DNA from 3 places in the Methylobacterium sp. 142-1Y genome. Region 1 is predicted to be linked to each of the others. Evidence: riboswitches for the same ligand, from Rfam matches in the RefSeq annotation. Region 1 holds a riboswitch; each other region holds the start of a gene.
The links. A riboswitch is a leader RNA that binds a small molecule or an ion and turns the genes downstream of it on or off. The one in region 1 is predicted to bind thiamine pyrophosphate.
Positions count from the first base shown of each region.

Region 2: it holds a riboswitch for thiamine pyrophosphate, as region 1 does, so the genes downstream of both, thiO (glycine oxidase ThiO) here and AC3AOF_RS00475 (LuxE/PaaK family acyltransferase) in region 1, are expected to answer to the same signal.
Region 3: it holds a riboswitch for thiamine pyrophosphate, as region 1 does, so the genes downstream of both, thiC (phosphomethylpyrimidine synthase ThiC) here and AC3AOF_RS00475 (LuxE/PaaK family acyltransferase) in region 1, are expected to answer to the same signal.

Region 1 covers NZ_CM173224.1:89,764-96,995, forward strand. Annotated here, with positions in the region: gene AC3AOF_RS00465 (ABC transporter ATP-binding protein) at 1-673, opposite strand, end outside; gene AC3AOF_RS00470 (acyl-CoA reductase) at 663-2,117, opposite strand; gene AC3AOF_RS00475 (LuxE/PaaK family acyltransferase) at 2,114-3,190, opposite strand; TPP riboswitch at 3,290-3,387, opposite strand; gene AC3AOF_RS00480 (AmpG family muropeptide MFS transporter) at 3,493-4,824, opposite strand; gene AC3AOF_RS00485 (CobW family GTP-binding protein) at 5,045-6,073, opposite strand; gene AC3AOF_RS00490 (amidohydrolase family protein) at 6,070-7,232, opposite strand, start outside.
Region 2 covers NZ_CM173224.1:951,391-958,622, forward strand. Annotated here, with positions in the region: gene AC3AOF_RS04470 (GIY-YIG nuclease family protein) at 1-276, opposite strand, end outside; gene thiS (sulfur carrier protein ThiS) at 519-731, opposite strand; gene thiO (glycine oxidase ThiO) at 728-1,924, opposite strand; TPP riboswitch at 1,990-2,123, opposite strand; gene AC3AOF_RS04485 (adenylate/guanylate cyclase domain-containing protein) at 2,165-3,412, opposite strand; gene AC3AOF_RS04490 (DUF2798 domain-containing protein) at 3,667-3,915, shown strand; gene rpoD (RNA polymerase sigma factor RpoD) at 3,973-5,970, opposite strand; gene dnaG (DNA primase) at 6,165-7,232, opposite strand, start outside.
Region 3 covers NZ_CM173224.1:1,487,647-1,494,878, reverse strand. Annotated here, with positions in the region: gene AC3AOF_RS06980 (ATP-binding protein) at 1-1,054, opposite strand, end outside; gene thiC (phosphomethylpyrimidine synthase ThiC) at 1,067-2,947, opposite strand; TPP riboswitch at 3,006-3,117, opposite strand; gene AC3AOF_RS06970 (restriction endonuclease) at 3,269-3,643, shown strand; gene AC3AOF_RS06965 (acyltransferase family protein) at 3,772-4,923, shown strand; gene AC3AOF_RS06960 (hypothetical protein) at 5,152-5,493, shown strand; gene AC3AOF_RS06955 (methyl-accepting chemotaxis protein) at 5,490-6,953, shown strand; gene AC3AOF_RS06950 (type 1 glutamine amidotransferase) at 7,204-7,232, opposite strand, start outside.

The DNA of each region.
Region 1 (7,232 bases):
GGCGGGGCAGCGGGACCGCATCCTCGTGGACGAGGCGTCCGGCCGCCATCACGCCGACCCGGTCGCCGAGATAGACGGCTTCACCGATGTCGTGGGTGACGAACAGAGCTGCGGTGCCGCGGGACGCGCAGAGGCGCAGGAGGTCGTCCTGCAACTCCTCGCGGGTGAGCGCGTCCAGCGCCGCGAAGGGCTCGTCGAGGAGGAGCAGGCCCGGCTCAGTCACCAGCGCGCGGGCGAGCGCCACCCGGCTCTGCTGCCCGCCCGACAGGGAACCGGGCCGGCGCCCGGCAAGATCCCCGAGGCCCATCGTGCCAAGGAGGTCGCGGGCCGCCTCGCGATCCGCGGCTTGCGGCCGGCGCTCGAGCGAGACCGGCAGGAGCACGTTGTCGAGGGCCGATAGCCAGGCGAGCAGGGTCGGGGCCTGGAACACGAAGCCGACGCCCGGCGCCGGGCCGCGCACAGGCTCCCCGCCGATCCGGACGAGGCCCGAATCCGGCGCGATCAGCCCGGCGGCGAGCTTGAGCAGGGTGGTCTTGCCGCAGCCGCTGCGGCCGAGCAGGCAGTGGATCGCCCCGCGGGGGATCGCCCAATCGACGCCCGCCACGGTCTCGGCGTCATCGCCGGGAAAGCGGTAGCGGATTCCGTCGAGGGCGAGATGGGCGTCAATCGGCATAGGGCGCGAAGCCTTCCGCCGCCGCCTCGGCGCCGCCTTCGATCTCCGTCATCGTCACGAGGTCGAGCAGGCTGAAGCGCCCGTCATGGTGCCAGCCGGCCTCCGGCGCCGTCATGCGGCCGATGGCCGAGATCCGGGTGACGCCGGCCCCGGCGAGGTCGTCGGCGAGCGCCATGAGCCGCGCGGGAGCGGCGGCGATTCCGGCGGTCTGGAGATAGGCGCGGTGGGGCGCCACCCGGGCCGGCACCTCCGCCAGATCGTCGACCGCCACCACGGCCACGCTGCGGTTGAGGCCGGACGGGCTCAGACCCACGGTGTCGTCGAGCAGGACGACGCTCCACGGATCGGCCGGATCGCCGAGAAGCGTCGCGCTCCCGTCGAGGGCCCGCATCTCGTGGGCGTTGCGCCAGCCTGCGAGGGCCGCCGCTTCGCCCGGGTCGAGCCGCCGGCGCGGATGGCGGCTCGCGAGCGCGGCGAGTTCGTGGGCGAGGTGGCGGGCGAACTCGTCCGGCGCGGTCGCGCCACCGCGCTCGACGAACAGCATCTGCGGCGCGTAGCAGCCCTGCTGCTCGTAGCGGACGATATCGTGGGCGGCGAGGCGGGCGAGCGGGCCGGCGCGGCGGCTGTCCAGGGCCTCCCGGGCGATCATGGCAAAGCCGATGCGGTGGCCATGCGGCAGGAACCGGGCGGTGACCGGCACCTTGGCGCGGAGCGCCGCCAGGGTGTCGTTGCCGCCATAGGCCATGACGCAGTCGGCCTGCGCGAGGAACGTCGCCTCGGGCCCGCCTTCGCCACCCTTCCACCAGGTGATCGCCAGGCACTCGCCGAGGTCCGGGTCGGCCTCGGCGATCGCTTGCGCGAACCAGCCGGCGGTCAGCGGCTCGGCGGAGGCGAGCTTGCCGACCGTGCCGGCCTTGACCAGCAACCCCGAGACGAGACTCCACAGCGGCAGGGCCGGGACGTTGCCGGCCCAGACATGGAGCAGCAGGTCCGGCCCCCGTGCCCGCACCAGCCCGCCCTTCACCGCCGGCTGGAACCCGTCGAGCACGGCCGGATTGGAGAAATCCTCCGCGAGGAAACGCAGCAATTGCGGCCGCCGGAAGGTCTTCAGGTAGCTCGTCAGCCCGAGCCGCACCGTCTCGCGGTCGTAGCCGGTGACGACCGGCAGCAGCGCCTCGGCCTTGCGGCGCAAAGGATGCGCGCGGTCGAGCAGGCAGGCGCTCGCCCGGTCGATGGCCGCGACGATCCGGGCGGTCTCCATCCGCCGCAAGGTCTCGCGGGCGCGGGCGCGGACATGGGCGCACAGGGTCTCGGCCTGATCCTCGGTCAGCTCCGGCAGCGCCACCGCGACGGTTTCGCCCCAGGCCCGGTGCTGGACGATGCGCCGGCCGATCGCCTCGGGACTGAGCCCCGGCAGGTACCCGGCTTCCTCGATCGTGCTCATCCCTGCGCGGCGGCCAGGAATTCGGCCACCGCGACCGAGCAGCCGCGCGACGCCGAGCCCTCGACCCGGCCGAGCAGCCGGAAGCCGCCGGGCACGATCACCCCGGCATCCTCGGTCAGGATCGCCGAGACGGAGTTGAAATGGGCGAGGTCGTGGTGGACCAGCACGCCGGTCTCGCCCTCAGGGACGTCGATGCCGGTGAGCGGATCGACGACGCGGCTGCGGATCCAGTGCGGGCCGGACTTCACCGGCGGGCAGGTCGCGTTGCCGTCGTCGTAGAACTGGGTGCTCAGCTCTGTCATGCCGTACATGTTGAGGCAGGCTTCGCGCGGCACGCCGAAAGCCGCCGACAGCCCGTCATAGAAGGCATCCGGCTCGATCTCCCGCGACTGGCCCTTGAAGCCGCCGGTATCGAACAAGAAACTCCCCGGCGGCAGGGCGAAGCGGCGGCCACGCTCCTTGAGCGCATCCATCACCGGCACGAAGGCATAGGTGGCGCCGAGCAGGGCATAGGGCTCGCCCGAGGCCTCGGCCTCCGCCAGCGCCGCCAGCAGCGCATCGAGGTCGAGCCCCGCGGGACCGACGAAGACCGCGCTGTCCGCCGTGCCGAACCGGTCCTTCGCCAGCGCGAGATAATGGGCCAGCGACGAATTGGGCAAAGCCGCCTCGTCCGGAAACAGGATGCCCATCCGAATCGTGTCTCGCCCGCGCATGATCCGGGCGGCGAAGCCCGCCAGCATCGAGGCGTCGTAGACCGCGAGCGTCGGGTGGTAGCTGCGGCCGCGTCCGCTCCCGGTCGTGCCGCTCGTCATGAACACCCGCTCGGCCGCGTCCGGCGGGGAGCAGCTCAGGGTCAGGTCCTTGAACGCCTTGATCGGTACCGCCGGGATGTCGCGCCAGCGCCGCACGGTGAGCGGCGTGCGCCCGCGCTGCTGCGTGAAGCGGCGATAGGGCGCGTTGTGGGCGAACTGGTAGGCGAAGAGCCGCAACGCCAGCGCCTCGAACTCCGCCTCGCTCGCGCCCGGCCGTCCGATGAAGTCGAGCAGGGCCTCGACGATCTCCGCTTGCGACATCACGGCCACCTCGCGCCCATCCCGGGCGAGGGCCAGACCGAGCGGAGATCATGCGCGAAAAGACGGCAGGTTCGGCCTTTGCGCCGCGCCGGTCCCGCATCCCTACGCCGGCATGACCCGGATCAGGTTCATAGGGTCACCGCGGCGCCCGGACGAACCGGACCGGCGGAATCTCAGCCTCCTCGCGAGGCTCCCCTGGGAGCCGGGGAGAGTGGGGGGAGTGGGGCTACGTGTCAAGCAGGGCGCGCCGGTCCTTCGTCCGGCGCGAGGGATCGCCCGGTACCGCTCGACCCCCGGACCGGTCAGGTCGTCGCCGGCGCCTCGTCGGAGATCCCGACCTTGGCCCAGACATAGACGGCGAGCAAAGCCACTGGCACGCCGATGAGCGAGGTCAGGACGAAGAACCAGGGAAACCCCGTCCGCTCGACGATGAAGCCGGAAAATCCCGCCAGCACGCTGCCCGGAAAGGCGCAGAGCGAGGTCAGGAGCCCGAACTGGCTCGCCGCGTGCCGGGTCGAGGCGAGCGTCGACATGTAGGTGATGAGCACCACCGACGCGAAGGCATAGGCGAAGCCGTCGATGCCGACGGTGACCGCGAAGGTCCAGAAGGCCCGGCCGCCGTCGCCGCCATGCGCCGCCAGGTAGGCGAGGCTCAAGTGCGAGGCCGAGGCGGCGATGGTGCCGACGAGGAGGCTCGTCAGCATGCCGATCCGCGGGATCAGGGCCCCGGCCAGGAAGGTGCCGCCGAGCCCGATCCAGAAGCCGAACAGCTTGGTGACGGTGGCGATGTCGGTGTTGGTGAAGCCCTGGTGCTTGAACAGCGGCACCGCCATCGCGGTCGCGATGTAGCCCGGCATGCGAAAGCCCGCCACGAGCAGCAGGATCGCCGGCGCCATCGGGCCGAGGCGGCGCAGGAGGTCGGCGATCGGCTCCCAGATCGTGTCGAGGAGGCCGGCGCGGGGCGCGTGGGGCACCTGGTCGGAGGGCGGCTCGGGCGCGAGGACGGCCGCCGCCATGCCGACCAGCATCAGGGCTCCCATGGCGAGGTAGGCCCCGCGCCAGCCGATCCGGTCGGCCAGCAGCAGCGCGCCGGCGCCTGCCGCGAGATTGCCGATCCGCCAGCCGATCTCGGTCCAGGACGACAGCACGGCCTGCTTCTCGGGCGGCCGCACGCTGGTGATGCGCCAGCCGTCGATGACGAGGTCGAGGGTCGCGCCGGCAAAGCCCAAGGCCACCGAGAACGCGATCGTCCAGGCGAGCCAGTGCGCGGGATCCCCGAAGGCGATCCCGGCGAGCATCAGCATGACGCCGAGCTGCGCCGCGACGATCCAGCCGCGCCGCCGGCCGAGCAGGGCCCCGAGCAGCGGCGGGTCGGTGCGGTCGAGGAACGGGGCCCACAGGAACTTGAACTTGTAGGCCAGCGTCATCTCGCTGAGCAGCCCGATCGTGGCGATCGAGATGCCGCTATCCGACAGCCACGCGGCCTGCGTCCCGTAGACGAGCAGGAAAGGGAGGCCGGAGGTGAAGCCGAGCCCGAGGGCCGGCGCGATCCGCCGGTCGGTGAACAGGGCCGACCAGAACGGCTCCGCGCCGCGGGGCGGGCTGTCGGGAGAGGCGGCGGCCGGTGCTGTCATGCTCGATCGGGCTCTCGCGGGAGGGCGGCGTTACGGCTCAGGTCGGGGCATCCTGCCATAACCGGCCCGTGTGATACTGTTTCCGGAAGATCCCTTCCGGAAACAGTATCACCAGCCCGCGCGGCGCCTGAGCGGAGCCGGTTTCCGCATCGCGAAGCGATTAGCCGGAAACCGTATGACGGCCGTTCCGCGGGTGCGGAACAGGGTCATCCGAGACGCTTCACCCCCGCACCGCCTCCGCCCGCGGAACACCGGCCCCCACCCGCGCGAACGGGCTCTCCGCCACCCGCGGCGCGAAGCGGAACAGGCCCTCGGGCGCCACGCTGTCGAGCTCCCCCGCCGCCAGGTCGCGGGCGATCACCACCACGAACGCCGCCGCCTCCTCGGCCGGCCGGCCGAAGGGGCGCGGGCGCGAGAACAGCGTGCCGACGCTCTCGACCAGCAGCGGGCGGTCCGATTCGACGATCCCCACCAGGCCCTTGAGGCGCAGCAGCCGCTCGCCGAGATGGCCCGCGAGGTTGTCGAGCCAGGCCGCCAGGTCGTCGTAGGGGAGGGGGCGCAGGGGCCGGGCGAGCCAGACCGCGACGCGGGGATGGGCGCTGCCGGATTCAGGCGCCAGCAGGGCCGGATCGAGGCCGGCACCGGGGAGCGGCGCGAAGGCGGCCGCGACCGCCCTCGCGCGGTCCGGATCGGCGATCGTCTCGGCGAGCGGGTTGATCGCGGCGATCTCCGCCCGGGCCCGTTCGAGGCGGTCCGGCGGCGCGGCGTCGACTTTGGTGAGCACGATGCGATGGGCGGCGGCCCATTGCGCCGCCGCCTCCTCGAAGGCCGAGGTTTCGGGCCCGCGCAGCGCATCGTAGGTGGCGACGACCGAGACCCGCATCGGGAACCCGGCGAGGCTCGCCAGCTGGCGCAGGACCGGGCCGGGCTTCGACAGGCCGCTCGTCTCCAGCACGATGCGGCGCAGCGGCCCCGAGGCCTCCGGCCGCTCGGCGGCGAGCAAGGCCTCGACGGTGCGGGCGAGGTCGCTGGTCATCTGGCAGCAGACGCAGCCATTCGCCAGCATGGTCATCGGGACATCACCCCCGCTCTCGCGCAGGATCAGCCCGTCGAGGCCGATCTCGCCGGCCTCGTTGACGATGATCGCGGTGTCGGCAGCCTCCGGGAGGCCGAGATAATCGCGCAGGAGCGTCGTCTTGCCGGAGCCGAGGAAGCCGGTCAGCACCACGAAGTCGAGGACGTCGCTCACGGTGCCGCCTGATCCTGGCGTGCATACTTCGCCGGCACCGCTTCGTCCCAGGTCGCCTTCACGAGATCGCGCACGTCGGCGAGCAGTTCGGCGGTGTCGTAGATCACCCCGTCCTTGATCGTGTACGTGAGGCCGCGATGCCAGGTGGCGCCGTTGGTCGCCTCGTCGAGGCGCAAAGCCCCGGTGCCGTAGAGCAGCTTGAAGTCGGTGAGCGGGTTGTGGTCGTGGACCAGCAGGTCGGCGCGCTTGCCGACCTCGACGGTGCCGATCTCGTCCTCGAGCCCGCACAGGGCGGCTCCCTGCGAGGTCGCGGCGCGCACCACTTCCAGCGGATGGAAGCCCGCCTCCTGCAACAGCTCCAGCTCGCGGATGTAGCCGAAGCCGAAGATCTGGTAGATGAAGCCCGAATCCGACCCGGCGCAGACCCGGCCGCCGCGGTTCTTGTACTCGTTGATGAAGGCCATCCAGAGCCGGTAGTTCTCCTTCCACTCGATCTCGTTCTGGGTCGACCAGCGATACCAGTACGAGCCGTGGCCGCCGCGCTGCGGCGTGAAGTAGTCCCACATCGACTTCCAGGTATACTCCTTGTGCCAGTCGGCCTGGCGCGCCCGCATCAGGTCGCGGTTGGCGTCGTAGATCGTGAAGGTCGGCACGAAGGTGAAGCCGAGCTCCAGGAACCGCTCCAGGGTCTCGTTCCATTTCTTTGATCCGGGCTCGGCGCCCTGGCGGAACATCTGGCCGGAGACCGAGAAACGGAAATACTCGTCGTTGTAGTCGTAATCGAGCGGGAAGTTCTGCACCACCCGATCCTCGAACAAAGCCTCGGGCAGGCCGTAATAATGCTCGGCGCTGGTCAGCCCCCAGCCGGCGGTGGTGAGCGCGTTCATCCGCGTCACCGCCATCTGGGCGTGGTGGCATCCGGATTTCAGCCCGAGCTTCGCGCATTCGTCCAGCGCCGCCTCCATGATGGCGGGCGGGGCCCCGAAGAACTTCACCCCGTCGGCGCCGCGCTCTTTCAGCTTCCTCAGCCACACCCGCCCCTCCTCGGGGGTGTGGATCAGCTTCAGCATGTCGTTGACGGCCGGGAAGTAGCTGTAGGCGAGCAGCCGCGGCGCTGCGATCTCGTTGGCCTCCGCGCGCTTCTTCTGATCGAGCATCC
Region 2 (7,232 bases), 860 kb from region 1:
TCTGGACAGATGCTTGAGGCGACCCCAATCACTTCGGATCAGTGCTTCCTTCTTTGCACGTCCCCAGCCTTTGACTCGCCGCTCCATCGCGATCGCGTCCGTGATGCGCTCGAACATTTCGGCATAGACGAGTGTCACGGGTCGGCGCTCGCGCGTATAACCGGGATAGGTGCCGTCCTGGTGCTCGCCGAGACGCTTGTCGAGGGTCTCACCGCGTGCCGAGCCGACGTAGTAGCTGCCGTCGGCGCATCGAAGCATGTAGACGAAGGCGTTCATGAAGAATGGTCTCCGCCGACTGATCCGTTTCAAGGGATACCTGCAATCCAACACACAACCTCATCCTGAGGTGCGAACGAAGTGAGCCTCGAAGGAGGGCTCCAGGGATCGCAGCGATCGCTGGAGCCCTCCTTCGAGGTCAGTCGATCTTCGATCGACTGACACCTCAGGATGAGGTTCGTGGGTGGGATGAAGGAAAAGTCGGTGGTATCGCGCAACCCCATCGAACGACCTCACACTCACTACCCGCCCTGCATGGCGCGCACGATCTCGACGCGATCGTTCTCCGAGAGCGCCGTGCCCGCCCAGTCGCGCTGGCGCACCACCGCGCCGTTCAGCGCGATGGCGAAGCCCTGGGGGCCAGGCAGGTCGAGATCGGCGGTCTCCGCGCGCCAGAGGGCGTCGAGGGTGGCGGCCTCGCTGTCGCGGGGCTCGCCGTTCACGAGGAGCTTCATGCTGGGACTCCGGAAGCACGCGCGAACCGGGCGAGGCCGAAGGGAGCGGCCACCGGCAGCGTCTCGCCGCGCAGGATCAGGGTGGAGACGGCCTCGGCAGTGACAGGCGCCAGGAGGTAGCCGTTACGGTGGTGGCCGGCAGCGAGCACCAGGCCGGGCAGGGCCTCGCCGAGGATCGGGGCGTCGTCGTCGGAGGTCGGGCGAAAGCCGCTCCAGATGCCTGAAACCTGCATCTCCTCCACCCCCGGCAAGGCACGGCGGGCGCCCTCCAGCAGGGCGAAGACACCACCGGCGGTGAGGTGCGGGTCGAAACCGGTCTCCTCCACGGTGGCGCCGACGATGAGCGAACCGTCGCCCTTCGGCGCCATGTGGACCTGCTCGGTCCAGACCACATGCGCGAGGGAGCCGCTGCGCGGCGTCATCTGGAGCGCCATCGACTGACCCTTGAGCGGGCGCACCGGGAGCGCGAGATCCGGCACCAGGCTCCCCTCCCCGGCCCAGGCGCCGGAGGCGAGCACGACGGTACCGGCGCGCAGGGAACCCGCTTTCGTCTCGATGCCGGTGACCCGGCCGGCCTCGCGGGCGAGCGCGGTGACGGCGGTCTCCTCGATCAGCCGGCCGCCGGCTCTGCGAAACGCCTGGCGCAAGGCGGCCATCACCCGGGCGGGATCGACCTGGTGGTCGTCGGGACAGAACAGGCCGGCGGTGACGGTGGGGCGCAGGCCCGGCTCGCGGGTGCGCACCGCCGGTCCGGACAACCACTCGACGGCGAGGTGGTCGCGGCGCTGCAGGTCGTGGCGGAAGCGCAAGCGCTCGACCTCGTCGCGGCCCAGCGCGATGACGAGGGTGCCCTCGCGGCGGTAATCGATGGTCAGGCCGGATTCGGCTTCCAGCTCATCGCGAAAGGGATGCCAGAGGCGCTGGCTCTCGAGGCAGAGCGGCGACAGGATCTCGCCGCCCGGCTCGTGCTCGGCCGCGGCCGCCAGCATACCGGTGGCCGCGAGGCTGGCGCCGTCGCCAGCCCTGCCCCGCTCGATCACCGCGACGGCGAGACCGGCACACGCCAGACGCCACGCGATCGACAGGCCGATCAGCCCGGCGCCGATCACCGCCACGTCCGCGCGGTCCGGCAGCCGGTCGATGTCTTGGGTCTCGGACGATCCGCCTCGCCGTCCGATCGTCTGCGCGTGCACCCTCGTCTCCACGGTGGCCCGAAGAGAGTGGACGGCGCCCGATTGCCGGATGATGCGCGCGCGGTCCTGACGGACCTGTCCAATCCCTACGCCGGTATGAGCCGGATCAGGTTCGAAGGATTTCCGCGCCGACCGGGCCAGAGGGGCCACAGGTCCAGCGGTGTCTCAGCCCCTTGCCGGGGATCTCCCTGGAACGGCCGGAATGTGGCGAGCCGGCTCGTGTTCGTCAACCGCCTTCGGTCAGGCCCCTTTCCCCGGACGATAGATCGCCATCTCCTCGGCGATGCCGTCGAGGGGGTGGGTGCCGAGGAGTTCCGGATCGCCCCACAGGAAGTCGACGAAGGGCTTCGACATCAGGAGCGGTTCGGACAGGACCTTGTTGAGCTTGGCAAGCCGGCTGGCGAGGTTCACGTCGCGGCCGATCACCGTGAAGTCGAGCCGCGCGCCGGAGCCGACATTGCCGTAGGCCGCCTCGCCGTGGTGGAGCGCGATGCCGATCTCGATGCGGGTCGGGAAGCGCCCGGCGCGGTTGGCCTCCTCGACCCGGCGGAGTGCGGCTTGCGCGGCCGAGAGCGCGCCTTGCGCCGCGCCGCCGAGATCGTCGCCGCTCTCGCGAAAGATCGCGAGAAGCCCGTCGCCCATGTATTTCAGCACCTCGCCGCCCTCGCTCTCGATCGGCGGGACGAGGCAGTCGAAATAGGTGTTCAGCAATTCCACCGAGGCCTCGGGGGTGAGCGCGTCGGTGAGGTGGGTGTAGCCGCGCATGTCGGCAAACAGGATCGCCGAGCGGATCCGCTCGACCTGGCCGCGGCGGATGAAGCCGGCCAGGATCGCCTGGTGCGGCCCGTCGCCGACATAGACCCGCAGCACGTGGTCGAGCCGGGCGTTGAGGCCGCGCATCTCCATCACCGCCGACAGGGTCGGGATGATGAATCGCATGATCGCCAGGTCGTCGTCGCCGAAGCCGCGCGGATCCCGGGTCGCGAAGGTGACGCCGTTCTTGGTCCCGTTGGTGAAGAACAGCGGCACGGTGATGTAATGGGTGTAGCCCGCCGCCTTGAGTTCGGGGATGATGCTGTAACGGTCGTCCGGCGTCTCGCGCAGGTCGAGGATCAGCCACTCGCCGGTGCCGTAGACATGGGCGAAGGGGCTGCGGGCGAGCGCCTGCTCGGTGACCTCGCCGTGCGGGAAGAGGCGGAAGCTGACGCCGTCCTCCCGGGTCCAGAACCGGCCGACGCCGGAATAGTCCGAGTGCAGCGCGTCGATGGCGGTGGTGGCCCGGTCGACCGGCACGCCGAGCGCGTTCAGCCGCTCGGCCATGCCGGCGAGGAGATCGCCGGATTCCGGCAGCCGCGCGCCTTCGCTGAGCAGCCAGTCGCGCAGGGCCACGCAATCGCGGAACAGGCCGATCGGGATGTCGCTCGCCTCCGACCCGTCCGCCGCGGCCGTGGGCATCGGAGCGGGGGCGGGGCGAGGCTGGTCGGACATGGCTCTGACATGGGCTCTGCGCCCTGCCAGGGCAAGGCTTGAGAGTAAGGCTTGGCAGCGGTCGACCGGCCCGCCGGATTGGCACTCGACCTTGGCACTCGACTTCGCGCCTGCTAAGGCTGATGTCGTCGCCGGGCTCCATCCCGGCAGGCCGTAAGCGTCTCACGTCAGGCAACGCACTCCCCGGGCGGTTTTTCGCCGGGCGGGTGCGCAATGCCTCGTCCGGGCCGATCGCCCGTTCCGAAAGACGTGCCATGCTGTCCTTTCCCGCTCCGCGCCGCTTGCCGGCCTCCGCCGCGCCGCTCCTCACCGCCCTGCTGCTGTCGGTGATGATGACGTGTATCGTCTCGGCAATCGCGACGTTGCTCAGCCTCGGGCCGACCCCCGACGCCTTGTGGCATTGGCCGCGGGCCTGGGGCGTCTCCTGGCTCGTCGCCTTCCCGACCCTGCTGCTCGTGCTGCCGCTGGTGCGGCGCGCCGTGGCGCGGCTCGTGGCGCCGTAACGAAGAAGGCCCGGGGGCGGTCGCCTCCCGGGCCTTCCTCGATCGATCATCGGGCCTTCAGTTGTCGAGGAAGCTCCGCAGCTTCCGCGACCGGCTCGGATGCTTGAGCTTGCGCAGGGCCTTGGCCTCGATCTGGCGGATGCGCTCGCGGGTCACCGAGAATTGCTGGCCGACCTCCTCCAGGGTGTGGTCGGTGTTCATGCCGATGCCGAAGCGCATGCGCAGCACGCGCTCCTCGCGGGGGGTGAGCGAGGCGAGCACCCGGGTGGTGGTCTCGCGCAGGTTCGACTGGATCGCCGCGTCGATCGGCAGGACGACGTTCTTGTCCTCAATGAAGTCGCCGAGGTGGGAATCCTCCTCGTCGCCGATCGGGGTTTCGAGCGAGATCGGCTCCTTGGCGATCTTGAGGACCTTGCGCACCTTTTCCAGCGGCATCGCCAGCTTCTCGGCCAGTTCCTCCGGGGTCGGCTCGCGGCCGATCTCGTGCAGCATCTGGCGCGAGGTCCGGACGATCTTGTTGATCGTCTCGATCATGTGGACCGGGATGCGGATCGTGCGGGCCTGGTCGGCGATCGAGCGGGTGATCGCCTGCCGGATCCACCAGGTCGCGTAGGTCGAGAACTTGTAGCCGCGGCGGTACTCGAACTTGTCGACCGCCTTCATCAGGCCGATATTGCCCTCCTGGATCAAGTCCAGGAATTGCAGGCCGCGGTTGGTGTATTTCTTGGCGATCGAGATCACCAGCCGCAGGTTGGCCTCGATCATCTCCTTCTTGGCCTGGCGGGCTTCGCGCTCGCCCTTCTGGACCATGTGGACGATCTTCCGGTATTCCTGGATCTCCAGGCCGGTCTCGGAGGCGAGCGAGATGATCTGCTCGCGCAGCGTCAGGATGTTGACCGCGCCGCGCTCGGTGAAGTTCTTCCAGCCCTTGCCGCCGAGCTTGGCCACCCGCTCGACCCAGTGCGGATCGAGCTCGTAGCCCTGGTAGTGGCGCAGGAACTCGTCGCGGGCGACGCCGTGATTCTCGGCGAGCCGCATCAGGCGGCCCTCATGCGAGATCAGCCGCTTGTTGATGTCGTAGAGCTGCTCGACCAGCGCCTCGATGCGGTTCGAGTTCAGCGACAGCGACTTCACGTCGGCGACGACGGTGTTCTTCAGCTCGGAGTAGCGCTGCCCTTGCGACTCGGAGGCCGCCGCGCCCTTCAGCCGGGTCTCGGCCTGCTCGGCCTGGACCTTGCGCAGCTTGCGGTAGTTCTCGGCGATCGCGTCGAAGGTCTCGAGCACGCGCGGCTTCAGCTCGGCTTCCATCGCCGAGAGCGACACGTTGTTCTCGAGGTCGTCCTCGTCGCCCTCGCCTTCCGGCGGGGTCTCGCCCTCGGCCTCCTCGTCGCCCTCAGCCTCGACCTCGCCCTCGGCGGGGCCGGCGCGGCCGTCGGGGCCGGCATAGGTGGCTTCGAGATCGATGATGTCGCGCAGGAGCACCCGGCCGTCGACGAGTTCGTCGCGCCAGATGATGATGGCCTGGAAGGTCAGCGGGCTCTCGCACAGGCCGGCGATCATCGCCTCGCGCCCGGCCTCGATCCGCTTGGCGATCGCGATCTCGCCCTCGCGGGAGAGAAGCTCGACCGAGCCCATCTCGCGCAGGTACATCCGGACCGGATCGTCGGTGCGGTCCGTCGGCTCCTTGGCGGTCTCGGCGCGCAGGGCCACGGGGCGCGCGGCGGCGACCTCGGCCACCTCGCCGCCCTCGCTCGCCTCTTCCTCCTCGGCGCCTTCCTGCGCCGGGGCCTCGCCCTGCTGCTCGTCGGCCTCCTCGGCCTCGACCACGTTGACGCCCAGCTCCGACAGCTGGCCGAGCACGTCCTCGATCTGCTCGGAGGTGAACTCCTCCTGCGGCAGCACCTCGTTCAGCTCGTCGTAGGTGACGTAGCCGCGCTTCTTGGCGAGCTTGATCATCCGCTTGACGGAGGCATCCGTCAGGTCGAGGAGCGGGCCGTCGGTCTGCTGCTCGGGGGCCGCCTCGGTCTCGTCTCGTTCCGTTGCCTTCGTCGCCATGCTCAGCCTATGCTTCCCGGTGTCGGCAGTGCCCGGGCGGGGGAGACTCCCGCCGTGCCGGCACCGTGATGTCTCGTCCGGCGGCGCACGAGCCGCCCCAGGATCTCACGCAAATGTGCAAGCCACTCGATCGACTTGCCGTTAACTAGTCCGGACGAAAGCTGCAAGCCGCGCGTGGCGTCAGGGCGATCCCGTCACGATTCCGCTTCCTGGGCCTCATCCGCCTCGGCTTCTGCGCCCGCCACTACGGAGAGGCGGGTCTTCACGTCGCGCAGCCAGGCGAAATTGGCTTCCGTCTCCTCGTCCGCCAGGGCGCGTTCGGCGGCCCGGAGTTCGCTATGTAGCGTTCCGGCCTTGCGGTGCAAGATCACGGCCTGCCGGAGCGCGTCCTCCAGCCGCACCGGATCGGCGTGCGGATCGAGCACCCAGCGGTCGCCGGGCCGCACCAGGCCGGCGATGCGGCCCGCTGCCGCCGTGAGGCCGGCCCGCTCCAGCCGCGCATCGAGGAACGTGGTGTCGCTCGCTCCCCCCTCCGCCGCGAAATCGAGGAGCACGCCGCGTAAGGAGCGGGCATCGGCGCCCTCGAACTCGATTTCGGCCAGTTCCTCGGCCTCGCGGGCCAGCAACTCGGGATGGACTAGAAGGGCAGCGACGATCAAGGCCTCTCGCGAGGACGAGCCGCCGGAGAACAGCGAGGAGCGGGCGAGTAGCGGGCTCGCCCGGGCGGTGAGCCGCGGCGAGACCGGCGCCGGCGGGGCGCCGCGGCCGCGCGGCACGAAAGGCGCGCGCTCGCGGTACTGGCGCTCGCCCCCGCTCTCGCGCCGGGCGCCGCCATTGGGGCCCGTCCCCCGCAGGCGGGCCTCGATGTCGTCGCGGTAGTAGCGCTTCAGGGTCTCGTCGCGGATGCCGTTGACGATCTCGCGCAGGCGCTGGGCGAGGCCGGCCCGGCGCTCCGGCGTGTCGACCGGGCTCATCTCGGTCTCGCGCGACCACAGGACGTCGACCATCGGCCGGGCGCCGTCGAGCACCCGGTCGATGGCGCCCGGGCCCCCGGTGCGCAGGAGGTCGTCCGGGTCCTGGCCCTCCGGCATCAGGGCGAAGCGGAGCGATTTTCCCGGTTGCAGCGCCGGCAGGGCAACGTCGAGGGCGCGATAGGCGGCGCGGCGCCCGGCACCGTCGCCGTCGAAGCACAGGATCGGCTCGTCGGCCATGCGCCAGAGAAGCGCCAGCTGGTCTTCCGTGAGGGCGGTGCCGAGGGACGC
Region 3 (7,232 bases), 1.4 Mb from region 1:
GGCGCTGCGCTGCGCCGGCGATCTCGGCGCTCACCGCCGCGACCTCCGCCGGCACCCCGGCCAGCACCGGCGCCGCGCGGCCCAGCCCGAGGGCGACCGCCTGGTCGCGCAGGGCGTGGAGCGGCGCCGCGATGCCGCGGGCGAAGGCCAGCGCCAGCACCGCCGCGATCGCCGAGAGCATGACGCCGAGCCCGGCAAACCAGACGAGGGAGGCGCGCACCGGCGCCGCCAGCGCCTCCTCCGGTACCCCGACGGCGACGCGCCAATCCGGCACCCCGGCCCGCGCATAGGCGATGAAGAACGGCTCGCCTTCGAGCGAGCTGCCGCGCCAGTGGCCCTCCGGCCCGGTGGCGGCGCGCAATTCGTCGGGGGCCTGCGCGCCGGTGAACCGCTCCGGCAACCGGGTGCGGGTCAGCACCCGGTGGTCGCGGTCGATCACGCTCATCACCCAGTCCTTCGGCACGCCGCCGGAGGCGAGCACGTCGCGCAGCCGCGAGGTGGGCAGGGAAAAGGACAGGAGATAGAGCACCGCCTCGCCGCCCCGGCGCATCACCGGCACCGTCACCCGGAAGCGTCCGTCGATCACGCCCGAGACCGCCGGCCGGCCACCGAGGGCCGCGGCGTCCGCGGCGTCGATCCGTTCGGGGATCGGTTCGCTGCCGAGATCGATCAGCCGCCGCCCGTCGGGATCGCGCAGGATCGTCGGCAGGCCGCTGCGGCGGGCGAGTTCCTGCACCTGCTCGCGGAACGCCGTCACGTCGCCGCGCTGGAGCGCGTTGGAGAGGCTCAGGGCTTCGAGAGTGGCGATGAGGCTCGCCAGCTCGCGGTCGACCGCCGCCGCCTCGATCCTGGCACGGCCGAGCGCCTCCGATTCCAGGCGCCCGCGGGCGGCGCCGGCGAACTGCCACAGCACCACGCCGCCGAAGATCAGGATCGGCACCGCCAGGCCGAGGCCGAAGACGACCAGGCGGCGCACGATCGAGCCGGGACGCCGAGTTCCCGGGACAGGGGACGGGGCAGGCCCGGGCGGGGTGGCGGGGGCCTGCATCGGCATCGTGGAGGATCCTTACTCGCCGGCTTCGACGTACAGCCTCCCGCCCTCGCCCAGGAATTCCGCCGATTTTTGGGCCATGCCGGCTTCCCGCTCCGCTTCGCTCAAGGGTGTGGCTTTCGCGATCACCTCGCCCGCGGCCTCCATGGCGAGCACGTCGGCGCGCAGATCCTGGGTGATCTTCATCGAGCAGAATTTCGGGCCGCACATCGAGCAGAAATGCGCGACCTTGTGGGCGTCCTTCGGCAGAGTCTCGTCGTGGTAGGCGCGCGCCGTGTCCGGATCGAGGGAGAGGTTGAACTGATCCTCCCAGCGGAAGTCGAACCGGGCCCGCGACAGGGCGTCGTCCCTGAGTTGCGCCGCCGGGTGGCCCTTGGCGAGGTCGGCGGCATGGGCGGCGATCTTGTAGGTGATGACGCCGGTCTTCACGTCGTCGCGGTTCGGCAGGCCGAGATGCTCCTTGGGGGTCACGTAGCAGAGCATCGCCGTGCCGTACCAGCCGATCATCGCCGCGCCGATGCCGGACGTGATGTGGTCGTAGCCCGGCGCCACGTCGGTGGTGAGCGGGCCGAGCGTGTAGAACGGCGCCTCGCCGCACTCGGCGAGCTGCTTCTCCATGTTGACCTTGATCTTGTGCATCGGCACGTGGCCGGGGCCCTCGATCATCACCTGGCAGCCCTTGGCATGGGCGATCTTGGTCAGTTCGCCCAGGGTCTCCAGCTCGGCGAATTGCGCCGCGTCGTTGGCGTCCGCGATCGAGCCCGGGCGCAGGCCGTCGCCGAGGGAGAACGACACGTCGTACGCGCGGCAGATGTCGCAGATCTCCTCGAAGCGCTCGTAGAGGAACGATTCCCGGTGCCCGGCGAGGCACCAGCGCGCCATGATCGAGCCGCCGCGCGAGACGATGCCGGTGACCCGCCGCGCGGTGAGCGGCACATGGGCGAGGCGCACGCCGGCATGGATGGTGAAGTAATCCACCCCCTGCTCGGCCTGCTCGATCAGGGTATCCTTGAACACCTCCCAGTCGAGCTTGAGCGGGTCGCCGCCGACCTTCTCCAGCGCCTGGTAGATCGGCACCGTGCCGATCGGCACGGGCGCGTTGCGCAGGATCCAGCCGCGGATGTTGTGGATGTTGCGCCCCGTCGACAGGTCCATGACGGTGTCGGCGCCCCAGCGGATCGCCCACACCATCTTCTCGACCTCGTCGGCCGCCGAGGAGGTGACGGCCGAGTTGCCGATATTGGCGTTGATCTTGACGAGGAAGTTGCGGCCGATCGCCATCGGCTCGAGTTCGGTGTGGTTGATGTTGGCCGGGATGATCGCCCGCCCGCGCGCCACCTCGTCGCGCACGAAGTCCGGCGTGATGAAGGGCGGGATCGCCGCCCCGAAACTCTCGCCGTCGGCGAGCGCGCCCTCGGCCTGCGCCAGCATCGCCTCGCGGCACAGGTTTTCACGATGGGCGACGTAGATCATCTCGTCGGTGACGATCCCGGCCCGCGCGAACTCGTACTGGGTGACCCTCTGGCCCGGGCCGCCCCGGCGGATCGTGCGGGCGGCCGGGCACGGCGCCACCAGCCTGTCCTCGGCCACGAAGCCGTTATCCTCGGGCTTCACCGCCCGGGGCGCCACCGCCGCATAGCCGCGCGTCTCGATCCAGGGGGCGCGGATCTCGGGCAGGCCGGATTGCAGGTCGATGCGGGCGCCCGTCTCGGTATAGGGCCCGGAGGGATCGTAGACCCGCACGGGCGCCTCGCACGGATCGGTCAGGACGATCTCGCGATAGGGCACCGCCAAGTCGGGGCGGTCCCTGGGCGACGCATAGACCTTCGCCGAGCCGGTGATCGGCCCGGTGGTGACGCTCGTTGGAAGATCTTTGGCGAGGATCGGTGCGTTCATGGATCTCTCCGGGGGAGACGATCCGGCCTCGGGGCGCGAGGACGCACGGGCAACGTCGATCATGGCAGGTTCCCGTCCCTCCGCCGGTACGAACCGGATCAGGTTCAAGGGTCAGGACGCACGCTCGTCCAATCTCAGCCCCTGCCGGCGGGGCCCCCCTCGGTAACGGCACCACTGTCCGGCGGCGGGTGGGGTTTGTCAATCGCGGGTTGAAGGAACGCTGCGGCATCCCGGCGGCCGCGGTGGCGGTTGCGCGGCCTTGAACCCCGCCCAGCCGGCGCCCCAGATACGGGGGACTTCCCCGTCTTTCAGGAGTTGGCCTTGGGACGCCGTGACCGGCGCTGGCGCGACGACGATCCCTCCACGCACGGCCCGGGCGCCCGCAACCCGGTGATCTGCCCGCTCTGCGAGCGGCCGATCCCGCCCGGCGCCCGCCAGAGCCGGCACCACCTGACGCCGAAGCTCAAGGGCGGCACCCATGGCGAGACGGTGCAGCTGCACCAGATCTGCCACTCCGCGATCCATGCCCGCCACAGCGAGGCCGAGCTGGCGCGTCGCCTCAGCGACGTCGAGAGCCTGCGGGCCGAGCCGGAGATCGCCCGCTTCCTCGCCTGGGTGCGCGGCAAGCCGGACGATTTCCACACCGCGACGCGGATGACCCGGACGCGGCGGGAGACCAAGCGGAGCTTTCGTTGAGAGACGCCGGGTCCTCGTCAGCAGGGTGAATCGATCCCGACGATTCTTCGCGCGATTCGACCGGCCGGTCCGGCTCCGATCTTTACGTCTCCCTGCGAGCCTCGGGGCCGTCCTCGTGGAGACGCCCGATGTCCGCCCGTCCCAACACCGAACCCGCCCTCTCGGTCCGGCCGGACGATCCGGTCCGCCCGCCGGTCCGCCCGCACGCCGCGCCGGAGACGGGGCGCCTCGCCTGGGTCGACGTCGCCAAGGGCATCTGCATCATCCTGGTGGTGATGATGCACTCCACCCTCGGGGTCGGCGAGGCGATGGGGGGCGAGGGTTTCATGCACCACGTCGTGGAATTCGCCAAACCGTTCCGGATTCCCGATTTCTTCCTTCTGTCGGGCCTGTTCGTCGGCCGCGTGGTCGATCGCGACTGGCGCCTCTTTTCCGACCGGCGCATCGTCCACTTCGCCTATTTCTACCTGCTGTGGATGGTGCTCCAATCGGCGGTGAAGTACGGCCAGATCACCGAGGGGGCGGGCCCGGGCGCGTTCCTCGCCCATCTCGCCTACGGCCTGATCGAACCCTATTCGACGCTCTGGTTCATCTACCTGCTGGCGGTGTTCTCGGTCGCCGTGAAGCTGCTGCGCGGGGTGCCCGGCCCGGTGCTGCTGATCGGCGCCGCCCTGCTGCAACTGGCCCCGGTCCATACCGGCTCGACCCTCATCGACGAGTTCTGCGCCCGCTTCGTCTACTTCGTCGCCGGCTATCTCTTCGCGGCCCGCATCTTCGCGCTGGCCGACTGGGTGCGGGCGCGGTCGGGCCTCGCGCTCGTCGGCCTCGCCGCCTGGGCGGGGATCGAGGGGGCGCTGGTCTTCACGCCGACCGGCTTCCCGTCTCATCCGAACCTGGCCGGCCTGCCGGGGGTGAGCCTGGTGCTGGGAGCCGCCGGCGCGCTCGCTATCGTGAGCGCGGCCGCCCTGCTGACCCGGGCCGGCGGCCCCGTCACGGCGATGCTGCGCGCCTGCGGCGAGCGCTCGATCGTGATCTACCTCGCCTTCTTCCTGCCGATGGCGGGGTTGCGCACGGTGCTGGTGAAGAGCGGGATCATCGCGGATGTCGGGGTCGTCTCGCTCCTCGTCACCGCGACCGCGGTGGCCGTGCCCCTCGGGATCGAGCGGTTGGTCCGCCACACCCCGGCCCGGTTCCTGTTCCGCCGGCCCGCCGCCTTCCACCTCGTCGGCGAGGAGCGCGCCACCCCGGCACCGGGCCTCGCCTCCGCTCGCGCGACCTGATCCCGCGGATCTCCGTTCACGAGTCTTCTTCCACGAGTCTTCGGCTCGGCGACGGCGCTCCCGCAAGGGGCGCCGTTTCACAGCCCGGCGGGCGCAGGGCATGTCTTCCCTCACGTCCTGACTTACGGTTAGCCGGACGGGCTGCGGCGCAATGGTCGCAAGTCTTTACCGATCATCAGCGATTTCCGCACAGATTCCGCCAAGGTCATGGAACCGGGGCGGACCCAGATGGAAGCGTGTTTCCGCCTCCGGGACGGCGCCGGCCTGTTGCTGCTCCTGCTTGCGCCACTCCTCGTCGTCGCCGTGCCACGCTCCGAGGCGGTGGCCGTGCTCGGCCGGCCCGGCAGCGGCATCGCCGAGGCGGCCGGCATCGTGGCGGCGGCGGGCGGCGTGCTGGTGCGGACGGGCGCGGCCGGCCTCGTCGTGGCGCGGTCGAGCGAGGCGGGCTTCGTCGGACGCCTCTACGGCGCCGGGGCGTGGCTGGTGCTCGACCCGGTCGTCGCCGGCGGCTGCGGCCCGGGACCTGACCCACAAGACGCTTCTTCTCCGTCACCGAGCGCTGCCCGATGATGACCGACGCCGACGATCTCCGCCGTTCCTACGCCCGCATCCTGATCGGCCTGCTCTGGGCCCACGTCCCGGTCGCGGCGGTGATACCGCTCCTGCCCGGCGAGGGTGGTACGCTGGCGCCGGCCGGCGCCGCGACCCTGCTTGCCACCCTCGCCACCCTGTCGTGGTGGCGCGACCCCACCGGGCTCCGGACCCGGATCGCCACCGCTTTGGCGCTCGTCGGCATGGCGGCCGTACTGCTCTACGCCAGCGCCGGCCATCCCTGGCAGATCGACCTGCACATGTACTTCTTCGCCTGCCTGGCGGTGCTCGCCGGCTGGTGCGACTGGCGGGTGATCCTGGCGGCCACGGCTGCCACGGCCCTGCACCACCTCGTCCTCAACCTCGTCCTGCCCGGCGCCGTCTTCCCCACGGGAGCGAGCCTGCAAAGGGTGCTGCTCCATGCCGGGATCCTGACGATCGAGGCGGCGATGCTGGCCTGGATCTGCCGCACCGTGTCCGGGACGCTGGCGGGGCTGGCGCGATCCGAGCGCGAGGCGCAAAGCCAGATGGCGCGCCTGCGCGACCTCGAGCGGCAGGGCGAGACCGCCCGCGAGGCGGCCGAGCACGATCGGCGCGAGAGCGTGATGCGGATGGCGGCGGCGTTCGAGGCGGCGGTGGGCGGCATCGTCGGCGAGGTCGCGGCAGCGGCGGGCGAATTGCAGGCGACGGCGCATGCGATGTCGCAGAAGGCGGGCAGCGCCGCCGCGCGCTCGGCAGAGGCCGAGGCCGCCGCGGGCCAGGCGGCCGGCGATGTCGGTGCCGTCGCGGCGGCGACGGAGGAGCTCGGCGCCTCGGTGCGCGAGGTCGGCCAGCAGGTCGGCGAATCCGCCGGCCTCGCCCGCGCCGCGGTCACGGAGGCCGACCGCACCGCTGCGCTCGTCGGCGAGCTGAGCGAGGCCGCCTCGCGGATCGGCGACGTGGTGAGCCTGATCTCGGGCGTCGCCGACCAGACCAACCTGCTGGCGCTGAACGCCACCATCGAGGCGGCCCGGGCGGGCGCGGCCGGCCGCGGCTTCGCGGTGGTGGCCGCCGAGGTGAAGGAACTGGCGAGCCAGACCGCGAAGGCGACCCAGGAGATCAGCGGCCAGATCGGCCGCATCCAGGGTGCGACCGGCGATGCCGTGCGGGCGATCGAGGCGATCGGCGGGCGCATCCGCGGCATCGACGGGGTCGCCGCCGCCGTCGCCGCGGCGGTCGAGGAGCAGGGCGCGGCGACCCGGGAGATCATCCGCGCCATGGACCGGGCCGCCGCCGGGACCGGCTCGCTCACCGCCACGATCGGCGCCGTGGCGCAGGCCGCCGGCGACACCGGCTCCGCCGCCGGCCGGGTGCTCGCCTCCGCCGATGCCCTGACCCATCAGGCCGATCATCTCGGGGCCGAGGTCGCGCGCTTCCTGCAGGGCGTGCGGGCGGCGTGAGCGCTTCGGGGACTGTGTGAGCAGGCCTCCTGTCGAAAAAATCCGATAGATGTGCAAATCCCACCCACACCCTCATCCTGAGGTGTTGGCGATCGGAGATCGCACGCGATCGAAGATCGACCGACCTCGAAGGAGGGCTCCAGATACCTCAGTGCCTTCTGGAGCCCTCCTTCGAGGCTCACTTCGTTCGCACCTCAGGATGAGGTGAGTGGGTGGGATGCTCCACCCCCTTTCTCTTTCAGATCACCCCTCAGACAGGCGCTCGGGCGCGGCTGCTCC